One region of the Bacillus sp. NPDC094064 genome, then DNA from elsewhere that is predicted to be linked to it. Evidence: riboswitches for the same ligand, from Rfam matches in the RefSeq annotation. Region 1 holds a riboswitch; each other region holds the start of a gene.
What was found. Region 1 has a riboswitch for thiamine pyrophosphate ahead of ACQKNI_RS21165 (MTH1187 family thiamine-binding protein). Riboswitches for the same ligand answer to the same signal wherever they lie in the genome.

Region 1 (3,205 bases):
ATCAGCTTGATGCTTATCCATAATTGTTTTTAACGTCGCTTCTTCCGCTGGTCCTCCCCAGCCTCCGTAACGTTTACCTTCAAAATCCTTCGGTGACGTCATATTATCTTTTTTTAGCGATGCAAAAGCAGACGTGTTATGCTGAATAATCGCTCCTACAGACACAACAGGAATCCCTTCCACACGAGCTAATGTGACATTTTCTTGTGCACTTATTGCGAAATCAGCTTTTCCTGAAGCTATCATTTGCTCCGCTGTCACATTATCACCTGGCTGGATAATTTCTACATCTAACCCTTGTTTTTTGTAATAATCCTTCGCTTTCGCTACATATAAACCGGTATGATTCGTATTTGGAAACCAATCTAATACTACTTTTACTTTTTGATCTTTACTTGCACTTTCTTCTTTCTTCGCCGGATTACATCCAGCCACCCCTACTGCTAATAAAGCAGCTAACATCACTTTTAAACCCTTTTTCATTTCCTACCGTCCTTTCTATATATCCATGGTGCTATTATTCTTGCCATAAACTCCACGATAAAATACAGACATAGTGTCACCATGACGATAATCGCTGCAACACCAAATACTCGGGCAGTTAAAAAGGATTTTGTTGCTCTCGTAAGCATAACCCCTAACCCTTCACTTGCACCGAGCCATTCTCCGATAATTGCCCCCATTACGCTATATGTAACTGCAATTTTTAAGCCTGAAAAAAAGTATGGGAGCACTGCTGGAAACTTTACTTTTTGGTAAACTTGCCATTTCGTTGCTTTCATCGTTTGCAACAATTTCAACATGTTTTTATCTACTGTTTGAAAACCTTCTAAAATGCTAAGCGCAATTGGGAAGAAACAAACGAGTATGACTACCATTACTTTCGGCAACATCCCATATCCAAACCAAATAATAAATAAGGGCGCAAGTACAACGATTGGAATTGTTTGCGAAATAACGAGTAACGGATTTATTAAAATACGAAGTAAAGGGATAACGTCCATAAGAATTGCAATGCTCGTCCCGAGTAAAATCGCAAAAAACAGTCCGATTATAACTTCCTGCAGCGTTTGCATCGTATTTGGTAATAGTAAATCTTTCATCCCAATTAATTCTTGAACAATGGCAGAAGGCTTTGGCAAAATCCACGGTTCAATTTTAAATAATGAAACAGATCCTTCCCATATTGCAATGAGAAGGATAAGCCAAATAGTTGTAATTAGTTTAGATTGCTTCTGGTTTTGCATATTCATCACGGTACTTCCAAACCTTTTCATCTATCGTTACACCAGTGCTTGGACGATAATGGATTTTAATCGAAGTAATCACTTCTTCTGCTCCAGCATCGACGCATGCTTGCTGTGCACGTTTCACGACATCAAGAAGTACATCTAATTCTCCTTCCAGCGTTGTTTCCATTGCTCCTACTTCATAACGAACTCCCGATTGTTGCACAACTTCAATTGCTTTATCAACAACAGAATATACATCTTTGTTCTTCGCTTGCGGTACTACTGAAAATGACATTGTAACTTGTTGTGACATAATAAATTCCTCCTTAAATATAACTTTTCCAAAAAAAGAAAAGGCTTTCCTACCATGTAGGAAAGCCTTGTATACAAGTTATTCTATAATAACTTATGCTACATCACTTTAAAGTAACTCCCTACGCTGGCATTATCCAGATCAGGTTGAGGGTCGATGTATACTTACATCCTCTCAGCCAATTGGCTCCCCGGTTCTTAATTCGTTTTCATTGTAGCATGATTTATTTTATTGAACAAACAAAAGCGTGCATAATCATTTCATTTAACTTTTAAATTCCCCAATTAATTCTTGTAACTCCTGTGAAAGCCAGCTTAAAGAAGTAGCTAATTCGGCAATATCTTGTACAGACATTTCCTGTTCTTTCATACTCTCTTCAATATTACTACTATTCGCATACGTATTTGCGATATGTGATAGTTCATTTACAACACGAACAATATTTTGGCTATTTTGCAGTATATCACTTGAATTGCTAGAAACAGTTCTAACTTGATTTGTAACAGATTGTGCTGATTTTGAAATTTTTTCAAAGAAGGAGCCACTACTTTGAACGAGCGTAATTCCAGACTCTACCTCTTTTGAACCTTTTTGCATTGAAACAACAGCTTCTTCCGTTTCAGCTTGTGTTTCCCCTATTAATTTTGCTATATCTTTTGCTGATGCTTCCGTTTGTTCTGCTAATTTACGCACTTCATCGGCAACAACAGCAAACCCTCTTCCAGCCGCTCCAGCACGTGAAGCTTCAATAGAAGCATTTAAAGCTAATAAATTTGTTTGATTTGAAATGCCAGTAATTACAGTTACAATATCACTAATTTCTTTTGATCTTGTTTCCAACGAATAAATAATTGAAGATAAATCTTGTACTGCATTTTGTATTATGCCCATTTGATTAATCGCCTGTTCAATAACACCATTTCCTTCTACTGAATGATGCTCCATACCTTCAGATGCTATCGCCATTTGTTTTGCAGCATTCGTTATCTCTTCCATCTTATCTTCCATTTCATATACAATACCTAAATACTGTTGTACTGAAGTTTCTTGAGACTGAGCGCCAGCTCTTAACCCAACCATAGAACTTACGATTTCTTGAACTGCCATACTATTCTCTTTCGTACTCGCTGACAATTCTTGTGAAGATGAGGAAACCTGTTCTGCTGTCTGCTTCACTTTATCTACAATTCCTTTAAACTTCTCGATGGTATTATTAAAATACGCATTAATAATACCAATATCATCTGGTCTTTCCTCTAATTTAACACTTAAATCACCTTCACCGACTTTGCGCAATCCTTCACGCAAATCTCGCAATGGAGCAAGTGCATTACGTACAATTAAGAATTGAATAACAGTTGCAATTAAAACAGAAATACAAATAAACATTAAACCTTGTATAATGAATTTTCCCTTTGTACTAGGAACAATAGAGGCATCTACATCCGCTGCAACAATCGCCACAATATTATCGTCTCCATCTTTAATTGGCTCTAATATCGTTACCCATGATCCTAATGCGTCTTCATATACTACTGTCATGTTTGCTTTTTTCGTGCTCATTACCTTATCATATGCTTTCATCCAAAGATCTGGTTGTTTATAATAGTCTCCCGGCTTTACTTCAACAACATTTGCTAAGCCTGTAGACAAGCCAACG
Region 2 (3,205 bases), on a different contig from region 1:
CAGCAGGGTTTGGGGCCCCAGTAGCGATTACGGCGGCGCTTCTTGCAGGTCTTGGATTAAATCCTTTATATGCAGCTGGTCTTTGTTTAATCGCAAATACGGCGCCGGTAGCGTTCGGGGCAATGGGAATTCCAATTACAGTTGCTGGACAAGTAACAGGTATTGATCCGCATAAAATCGGACAAATGGCTGGACATCAGTTACCGTTCCTATCATTATTTGTTCCGTTCTTTATCGTATTTTTAATGGATGGATTTAAAGGTGTAAAACAAACTTGGCCTGCGTTATTTGTAGCGGGTAGTTCATTTGCAATTACACAATTCATTACAGCGACATTCTTAGGACCAGAACTTCCGGATATTACATCAGCGCTTGTAAGTTTAGTAAGTTTATCGCTATTCTTAAAAGTTTGGCAGCCGAAAGAAATTTATCAATCGAAGCAAGCGGATGGTGAAGTAGCAGCAGCAACAACTACGGCAGATATGCCGAAACTAACAGTAGGAAAAGTAGTAAAAGCATGGTCTCCGTTCATTATTTTAACTGTAATGGTAGTCATTTGGAGCCAAAGTTTCTTTAAATCGTTATTCGCTCCGGGGGGCGCATTAGAGAGTCTTGTATTTAAGTTTGAGGTACCAGGTTTACACAATTTAGTAATGAAGGCGGAGCCAATTGTAAATAAACCGACGCCTTACGAGGCAATTTTGAAGTTTGACGTAGTATCAGCAACAGGAACAGCAATCTTAATTGCTTGTATCATTTCTATCTTTATTTTGAAAATGAGTGCAAAAGATGCAGTAGCGACATTTAAAGAAACGTTAAACGAACTTAAGATGCCAATTCTATCAATCGGATTCGTATTAGGGTTTGCCTTTATCGCAAACTATTCTGGTCTATCTTCTACACTAGCATTAGCACTAGCTGGAACTGGCGGATTATTCCCGTTCTTCTCCCCATTCTTAGGGTGGATTGGCGTATTCTTAACAGGTTCCGATACGTCAGCGAATGCACTGTTCTCGAATTTACAAGCAATTACAGCGCAGCAAGTCGGTGTATCTGAAGTACTTCTCGTTGCAGCAAATACAACGGGCGGTGTAACAGGGAAAATGATTTCTCCGCAATCGATTGCAATTGCTTGTGCGGCAGTTGGACTTGCTGGAAAAGAATCAGACTTGTTCCGCTTCACGGTGAAACATAGTTTGTTCTTCGTCATTATTGTTGGTATTATGACGTATGTTCAAGCATATTATTTAACGTGGATGATTCCATAAGTGACAAAAGAAATAAAGTTTGCATTTTTCGGATTATCGTGTATGATGGGAAAGTATTGAAAATTAAATCAGTGATAAACTAGGGGTGCCTAACGTATGCGTAGGCTGAGAGAGAAGCGTGTGAACTTCTTAACCCTTTGGACCTGATCTGGCTCGTACCAGCGTAGGGAAGTTAACGGCTTTACATAATGATGTCTTTTATGAGCCAGGTCCTTATTTTTTTATGGACCTGGCTCTTTTTATTTTGGCATGCGCTGGCCATATCTCGTCCTTGTCACGAACAGGGGGCAACAAAAGTTATGAAACAATCTGTTTCGGCTGAGCAAATTGAATTGAAATCGAGTTTACCAGGGAGTAAGAAAGTATATGTGGATGGACCGCGCGCAGGTATGAAAGTGCCGATGCGTGAGATTGAACAAAGCGAAACGAACGGCGTCCAAAATCCACCAATCCGTGTGTATGATACGAGCGGTCCTTATACGGATCCCGAGTATAAAGTGGAGCTGGAAAAGGGGTTGCAGGCGCCGCGCCATTCTTGGATCGTGGAGCGCGGGGATGTAGAGGCATACGAAGGGCGTGAGGTGAAACCAGAGGATGACGGTGTGAAAGTGGCTTCGAAACATACACCTGTTTTCCCGCAAATGGATCGCCAGCCGCTTAGAGCGAAGCAAGGTGCCAATGTAACGCAAATGCATTATGCGCGTAACGGTATTATTACGTCTGAGATGGAATACGTTGCGATTCGTGAAGGAGTAGAGCCTGAGTTTGTTCGTAAGGAGATCGCAGAAGGCCGTGCTATTTTACCAGCGAATATTAACCATCCGGAAGCAGAACCGATGATTATCGGGCGTAATTTCCACGTGAAGGTAAATGCAAATATCGGAAACTCTGCTGTATCTTCTTCTATTGCAGAAGAAGTAGAGAAGATGACGTGGGCGACTCGCTGGGGTGCAGATACGATTATGGATTTATCTACAGGTAAAAACATTCATACGACGCGTGAGTGGATTATTCGTAACGCACCGGTACCAGTTGGAACAGTGCCGATTTATCAAGCGCTTGAAAAGGTAAACGGAATTGCAGAAGATTTAACGTGGGAAGTGTATCGTGATACGTTAATTGAGCAAGCGGAGCAAGGCGTTGATTACTTTACGATTCACGCAGGTGTATTACTTCGTTACATTCCAATTACGGCAAAGCGTACGACAGGTATTGTTTCGCGTGGTGGTTCAATTATGGCGCAGTGGTGTTTATTCCATCATAAAGAAAACTTCCTCTATACTCATTTTGAAGAGATTTGTGAAATTATGAAGCAGTATGATGTTTCGTTCTCTCTAGGAGATGGATTACGTCCAGGGTCGATTGCAGATGCAAATGACGAAGCACAATTTTCTGAGCTTGAAACACTTGGTGAATTAACGAAAATTGCTTGGAAGCATGATGTGCAAGTTATGATTGAAGGACCTGGGCATGTACCAATGCATTTAATTAAAGAGAATATGGAGAAAGAACTTGATATTTGTCAGGGCGCGCCATTCTATACACTTGGACCGTTAACGACAGATATTGCACCAGGTTATGACCATATTACATCGGCAATTGGAGCTGCAATGATTGGCTGGTTCGGAACGGCGATGCTTTGTTATGTAACGCCGAAAGAACATTTAGGATTGCCAAATAAAGATGATGTTCGCACAGGGGTTATTACGTACAAAATTGCAGCACATGCGGCTGATCTTGCGAAAGGGCACAAAACGGCTCATCAGCGTGATGATGCACTTTCAAAAGCACGCTTCGAATTCCGTTGGCGTGATCAATTTAATCTATCTTTAGATCCTGAACGCGCGATGGAATATCACGATGAAACGTTGCCGGCAGAAGGAGCGAAAACAGCTCATTTCTGTTCGATGTGTGGACCGAAGTTTTGTAGTATGAGA
Region 3 (3,205 bases), on a different contig from region 1:
ATCTTTTAGTTTCCATATCTTCATTACGATTGCAGACGGTGACGGTAAAATGTACATCTCATCTACAATTCTTGCGCCTATTTCCCACATAACAAGTAAAATACTAGAAAGTGTAATGGCAGGAACTAATTCTTTCAATCGGTTCATCATACAAGTACCTGCCTTTGTAACATACTAAGAAGTTCCTCTTTCAGCGCTAACACGTCCGGTTTATATAAATCCTTTCGTGTTCTGTTATGGCCAAGTGGCACAATTCGCTCAGTCAAAGTCGTTATCGGTTGCTGTTCCACTACTAAAATTCGATTCGAAAGGAACAATGCTTCTTCAACATCATGAGTAATGAATAAAATTGTTTTTTCCCACTCTTTCCATTGTTCAAACAACCATTCTTGCAAAGAAGCCTTCGTTAAAGCATCTAACGCGCTAAACGGTTCATCTAATAACAATATCTCTCCGCCTGTTAACAATGTTCGAATAAAAGATACACGCTGTCTCATACCTCCAGATAAATCTTTCGGATATTTTTTCTCGTATCCTTGTAAACCAAATTTATGCAACAGTTCCTTTGCCTTCACTTGCGCTTCTTTCTTCTGCACACCTTGGCACTCTAGCGGCAGGGCCGCATTTTCAATAATCGTTCTCCATGGCAGGAGCATATCTTTTTGGGGCATATACCCTACAGGATGACTCTTTGTTTCTGTCAGCTCTATCTTTCCAGCGCTTGCTTCTTCTAAGCCTGTTATAAGGCGAAATAAAGTACTTTTCCCACAACCACTTGGTCCGATAATACTGACAAATTCTTTATCTTGTATAGAAGCATTTAATTCACTGATGATTGGTTTCTCATCATAATGAAAAGAAACATTATGAAACTGTAGTATGTTCTTGCTCCTCAAATCCCCACATCTCCTTACGATAGGACATATCCCAGAATAAATATTCAAATCGGCTGGAATATAAGAAAATCTCCTCTAATCGTTCTAACTCTTTCTCTGACTTTCCAACTGCCATTTCATTTAATAAATCAATTAACCAAACACAAAGATTACCGTATTCTTCAGAACTATATCCTTGAATCCATTCGCCAAAGAACTCATGATCTCTTGCTCCCGGAATATCATTTAAACGCTTTCCAATTTCCCAGTAACTCCACATACACGGAAGAAGTGCTGCGATTAATTCTGCAAGTGTGCCATTTTGAGATACTGACATCATATAGTTTGTATAAGCTAAATTTTTAGCAGATGGTTTTGCAGATTCCATTTCTTCTACAGAAATACCCAGTCGTTTTGCATATTGTTTATGAATCGTCATTTCTCCATTTAATATTCCATCAATTTGTTCAGCAAATTTCCCCATTATTTGTGGGTTCGTTGCCTTTACAACACCAATTGCATATAGCTTTGCATAATCTAATAGATATAAATAATCTTGAATAATATAATACTGAAATCTATCTTTTTCTAACGTACCATCCCCCATACCTACTACAAACGGATGATTATGACTTTTCTCCCAAACAGGTTGCACAGTTTCTAATAATCTATCGCAAAACTTCATTTCTATTTCCCCCTTCAATATATATATCTAAATAAAAAAACCACTTCTATATAAGAAGTGGTTACAGCAAATAAAATTATACATTTATTCGTTGTTCCACTTCCCTTCGCTAGTATTACCTAGATCAGGTCTGTAAGGGTTAAGGATTAGTCCTCTCTCAGCACATCAAGCACCCCTAGTGGTTTCAATATGAAATTTTTAAATAAAAAAGCCCCGTTTCTATACGCAAAGAAACGGGGACTCATAGTTAGTGTCCGAATTGCTTCCCTACGCTAGCATAATCTAGATCAGGTAATGAAAAGGATCAAAGGCTTACGGCCTACTCTCAGCTGGCAACACCAGCTCTCCTAGCAAACTATAAAATTATCACTGTCAGTATAACACCGTAATAAGACATCATCAACTGTTTTAATTTTCTCAATTGTCAACAAAATCATCAAGCTATACAATAATTATATTCCATTTTAGAAAATGATATCCTAATTAATTGGATTAAAAAGAATCATTATCCTCAAAAAATTTATTTTTATATTGATTTCATATTACATTTATGTGAATACCCCCACTATATTATATCTTTATACTATAATAAAATTACAACTATACAACTAGAGGAGGTCTCTATTATATGAATATGAAAGCTACTGCTTTAACAGCAACTACTGTCGCAATTGCTTCTTTACTACCTTCTATGGGCGAAACAAATGTACAAAAAGCAAACGCTGAACAATTATCTAATGTTAAAACTGGATATGTCAAAGTCGACCAAGCAACTTTACATAAAGAAGACAATACAAATAGCACATCTATTGATACGATCCGCTTTAATACGAAAGTGAATATACTTGAAACAACGAATGATTGGTATAAAGTATCTGTTAATAATAAAGTAGGTTACGTACAAAAAGATGCTATTCTACTAAAAAACAAACTTCAATCTAATAATCAATACATCGTCAATGCTAATGCATTAAACGTTCGCTCTGAACCTAATTTAGAGTCTTCAATTTTAGATGTATTACCAAACGGTAAGTTCATTACCATTCAAGAAGAACAAGGCGAATGGTATAAAATTTTACATAATGGTCAAACAGGTTATGTACAAAAAGCATTCATATCTAATGGTTCACAGCCTTTAGTAAAAGGAACTACAGTTCAAAATAATACGAAGTACACAGTTGCAACACCAAAACTTAATGTACGTAGTAATGCTAGTACAAGTAGTGCTCTACTTGGTTCATTACAAAATGGTACACAAGTACAAGTAGTAGAAACTGTAGGAACTTGGTATAAAATTCGTTTTGGTACAGGATACGGATATGTGGCAAAACACTATATAGTACAAAATCAACCGCAATCACAAGCTCAAACAGCTCAATCTTCTTCAATTCCAGCTGCTTTCAAATTTCCTACTCAAGGAAAAGTTAGCTCAACCTTTGATATGCGCTGGGAACAAATGCATTATGGTATAGATATTGCAGCACAAGGTAACGTCTCTATTCAAGCTGCTGCTGCAGGTAAAGTTGTGAAATCTTATTATTCAGCTAGTTATGGTAATGTCGTGTTCATCTCCCATCAAATAAACGATAAATTATATACAACCGTTTATGCTCATATGAAAGACCGCACTGTACAAGTTGGTGAT
Region 4 (3,205 bases), on a different contig from region 1:
ATACAGTAATTGAAGATATATGTGAATACCTTTCTGTGGACATAGAAAAAAAAGAACTTTGTGTTCATAAAAATATACGTTCATTTGAAGTGATAGCAAATCAAGGTCGGATTGAACAAGTCATCGTAAATTTCATTACGAATGCAATTCGTTATACACCAAATAAAGAGGATATTATTATTTCTACAATAGATGAGAAGGATCGCATAAAAGTATGTATTGAAAATACAGGTACTCACATTGAAGAAGAACAATTAGATAAAATTTGGGATCGTTTTTATCGTGTGGATGTAGCTCGTCAGCGTTCACAAGGTGGAACGGGGCTTGGTCTTGCCATTTCGAAGAATATTTTAGAACTACACGATGCTGAATATGGGGTAAAGAATACAGGGGATGGTGTGTTATTTTACTTCTATTTACCGAAAAAGGCGTAGACAATATGATCTACGCTTTTTTTATTTATTTTTATATTATCTTTATCTAATCTTTATTTTTAAAGGGTATAATTTAGTTAGAAAATGAGGTTGTGTAAGGAGTCGATAAACCGTGCATAGCAAGTGGCTAAGTATAATGGTATTTATTTTCTTTTGCGCATTTATTGTATTTTTAATTGATATTACGATATGAAAGAAGAGCGCTAATTAAGCGCTCTTCTTTGATGTATTCATTTGAGAAGCACCGATGCTTTTGAATAAGCGTGGTGAAGTTCTAAATAAAAGGAGTAGTAATACTGTACATAAAGCGAAAGAACCAATCATTGTACTACCGTTTACAATTAATGAATATAGCACAGCAGATTGACCTTTTGGTGCATATTGTCCCCAGAAAATAATACCGGCGATAAAGTGACAGAAGTAGCGAGCGAAACTACCGACAAATGTGGCAAGAATAATGTAAACAAGTGCGTTCTTTTTTTTGTTTTGTTTTGATGCGGGTTTATCTTTACGGCTACCCAAACTGGATTGGTCTTCGTTAGATACTGCAAGTGCTTTTTGAATTGGACGATAGAATAAACCAGCAAATCCGATAAAAGCAAAGGCAATGAAGTATTCAATGAATGCTTGAATAGGTGTTAAAATGTAAGCATCACCTACAACAATTTGTAATAGTCCCCAAATTAAGCCTCCTAAGAAAGCCATTTTGAAGCCCCAGCGGTATGCGATAATAAAAATAGGAATCATTGCAAATGAAATGGAACCACCTGTTGGAAGTTTAAGTGATAGTGGTAAAATGTCGATAATCATGGCGAAGGCTGCAAGAATAGCAGATTCGATCATCGCTTGTAAATTGGTGTTACGCATGTTGTCTCCCCCTAAATCCAAGTTATACAAAAAAGAATAGATATCATAGGAGGATACGAAATACGTAAATAAAAAAGAGGTATGTATTTCGGACGTTTGCACAATCCCTGCGTTAGCATTAACTAACAGGTTCGAAGGGTCGGAACGAAGTGTTCCCTCTCAGCGGCATGGCTCCCCCTGTAATAACGAGATTCTTTATTTGCTATTGTTTATTGTAAGCGAAATGGATGAGAATGGCAAATGAATCTAGTATGACAATTATTGAAATATAATTGTATTGAAATGTTAATAAATATGAAGCAAAAAGGTATAGTCCAAATGAAATAGAGTATGCTATAATTTTCTTGAAAATAATTATCATTCTCTTCTGAGGGGGAAGGTTATGAGTTTAGTAGATATTAAGATTGGTGAGAAAGTGTTAGTAAAAAGTATTCAGTCGTTAGATCAGTTATTAAAAAGAAGACTGGCTGCTTTTGGTCTTTCTGAAGGAAGCGAGCTTCGTATAAAGCAGAAAGCGATGTTTAAAGGTCCTTGTACATTGGAGTGTCGTGGGCAGTTAATTAGTATTCGTCATTGTGACGCGAAAATGATAAAGGTGGAATTAGCGTGAATAAGGTAGCTTTGCTAGGGAATCCGAATACAGGGAAAACATCATTATTTAATGCGCTTACTGGTTCTTATGAGTATGTAGGAAATTGGAGCGGTGTAACAGTAGAAAAAAAGGTTGGTAAATTAAAAGATAAGCAAGGAACATTAATTGATTTACCAGGCGTCTATGATTTAAATCCAGTTTCACGTGATGAAGGTGTCGTTACGAATTTTCTACTAACAGACGAATTTCATCATATGTTAAATATTGTGGATTCTTCGCAATTTGAGCGAAATATGCATTTAACGTTGCAATTACTTGAGTTTGGTAAGCCGGTTTCAATTGGTTTAAATATGGTTGATGTGGCGAAGCAAAGAGGAATTGTTATTGATGTAAAACGATTATCAGAAATATTAGGTGTAACAGTCGTTCCTGTCATCGCAAGAACCGGAAAAGGCTGTGAAGAATTACTTACGACTCTTAAAGAGAATGGCAAAAAAGAGAAAGAACCATTCATTATTTCATATGGTGTACAAATGGATGAAGGAATTGGAGAAGTAATTGCTCTTTTAGAGACAGCGAATTATGAGCATCCGAGATGGTTAGCCCTTCAATTTCTAAGCAATAACGAAGTAGTAGAAAAAGAAATGAAAGCACTACCAATTTATAAGGAACTTGTAGCCGTTCGATCTCGCTTAGAAGGAAAACTTGATTGTACGTTGGAGGAGCACATTTACAAAACTCGTGAAGCGTATATTGAAAAGTTAAAAACAAATGTTATGAAGCATGAGAAAGAAGGGAAAATTCCTTTTTCGGAAAAAATCGATAAGTTAATTACACATAAAATTTTAGGACTTCCAATCTTTTTAGCAGTTATGTTTTTTATTTTTCAGGTTACGTTTACGTGGATTGGGACACCGTTATCTGATATGTTAGATGGCTTTTTTGGTGGGCAGCTTACGGATTGGGTAACGGCTGGACTTACAAGTGTTGGTGCCTCTGATTTTATTCAAGCACTCGTTACAGAAGGTATTATCGCCGGCGTTGGTGCTGTGTTAGTATTCGTGCCACAAATCTTTGCACTATTCTTTTTCATTTCATTATTAGAAGACTCAGGATATATGGCGCGAATTGCAGTTGTTATGGATAGAATTATGGAGTTCTTTGGCTTAAACGGTAAAGCTTTTATTCCGATGATTATCGGTTTTGGATGTAACGTTCCAGGTATTATGGCGGCAAGAACAATTGAACAGGAGAAAGAGCGTTTACTTACAATTTTAGTAACACCATTTATGTCTTGTTCAGCACGTTTACC

Region 2: it holds a riboswitch for thiamine pyrophosphate, as region 1 does, so the genes downstream of both, thiC (phosphomethylpyrimidine synthase ThiC) here and ACQKNI_RS21165 (MTH1187 family thiamine-binding protein) in region 1, are expected to answer to the same signal.
Region 3: it holds a riboswitch for thiamine pyrophosphate, as region 1 does, so the genes downstream of both, tenA (thiaminase II) here and ACQKNI_RS21165 (MTH1187 family thiamine-binding protein) in region 1, are expected to answer to the same signal.
Region 4: it holds a riboswitch for thiamine pyrophosphate, as region 1 does, so the genes downstream of both, thiT (energy-coupled thiamine transporter ThiT) here and ACQKNI_RS21165 (MTH1187 family thiamine-binding protein) in region 1, are expected to answer to the same signal.

What each region holds. Positions count from the first base shown of each region.
Region 1 is NZ_JBNNUI010000010.1:91,406-94,610, forward strand. Features, by position in the region: gene ACQKNI_RS21155 (ABC transporter substrate-binding protein) at 1-483, opposite strand, end outside; gene ACQKNI_RS21160 (ABC transporter permease) at 480-1,253, opposite strand; gene ACQKNI_RS21165 (MTH1187 family thiamine-binding protein) at 1,225-1,545, opposite strand; TPP riboswitch at 1,647-1,748, opposite strand; gene ACQKNI_RS21170 (methyl-accepting chemotaxis protein) at 1,810-3,205, opposite strand, start outside.
Region 2 is NZ_JBNNUI010000005.1:252,277-255,481, reverse strand. Features, by position in the region: gene lldP (L-lactate permease) at 1-1,268, shown strand, start outside; TPP riboswitch at 1,340-1,455, shown strand; gene thiC (phosphomethylpyrimidine synthase ThiC) at 1,568-3,205, shown strand, end outside.
Region 3 is NZ_JBNNUI010000007.1:3,474-6,678, reverse strand. Features, by position in the region: gene ACQKNI_RS16580 (ABC transporter permease) at 1-147, opposite strand, end outside; gene ACQKNI_RS16575 (ABC transporter ATP-binding protein) at 147-896, opposite strand; gene tenA (thiaminase II) at 865-1,560, opposite strand; TPP riboswitch at 1,645-1,747, opposite strand; TPP riboswitch at 1,808-1,919, opposite strand; gene ACQKNI_RS16565 (SH3 domain-containing protein) at 2,189-3,205, shown strand, end outside.
Region 4 is NZ_JBNNUI010000004.1:335,086-338,290, reverse strand. Features, by position in the region: gene ACQKNI_RS12315 (sensor histidine kinase) at 1-434, shown strand, start outside; gene thiT (energy-coupled thiamine transporter ThiT) at 642-1,301, opposite strand; TPP riboswitch at 1,388-1,489, opposite strand; gene ACQKNI_RS12305 (FeoA family protein) at 1,684-1,911, shown strand; gene feoB (ferrous iron transport protein B) at 1,908-3,205, shown strand, end outside.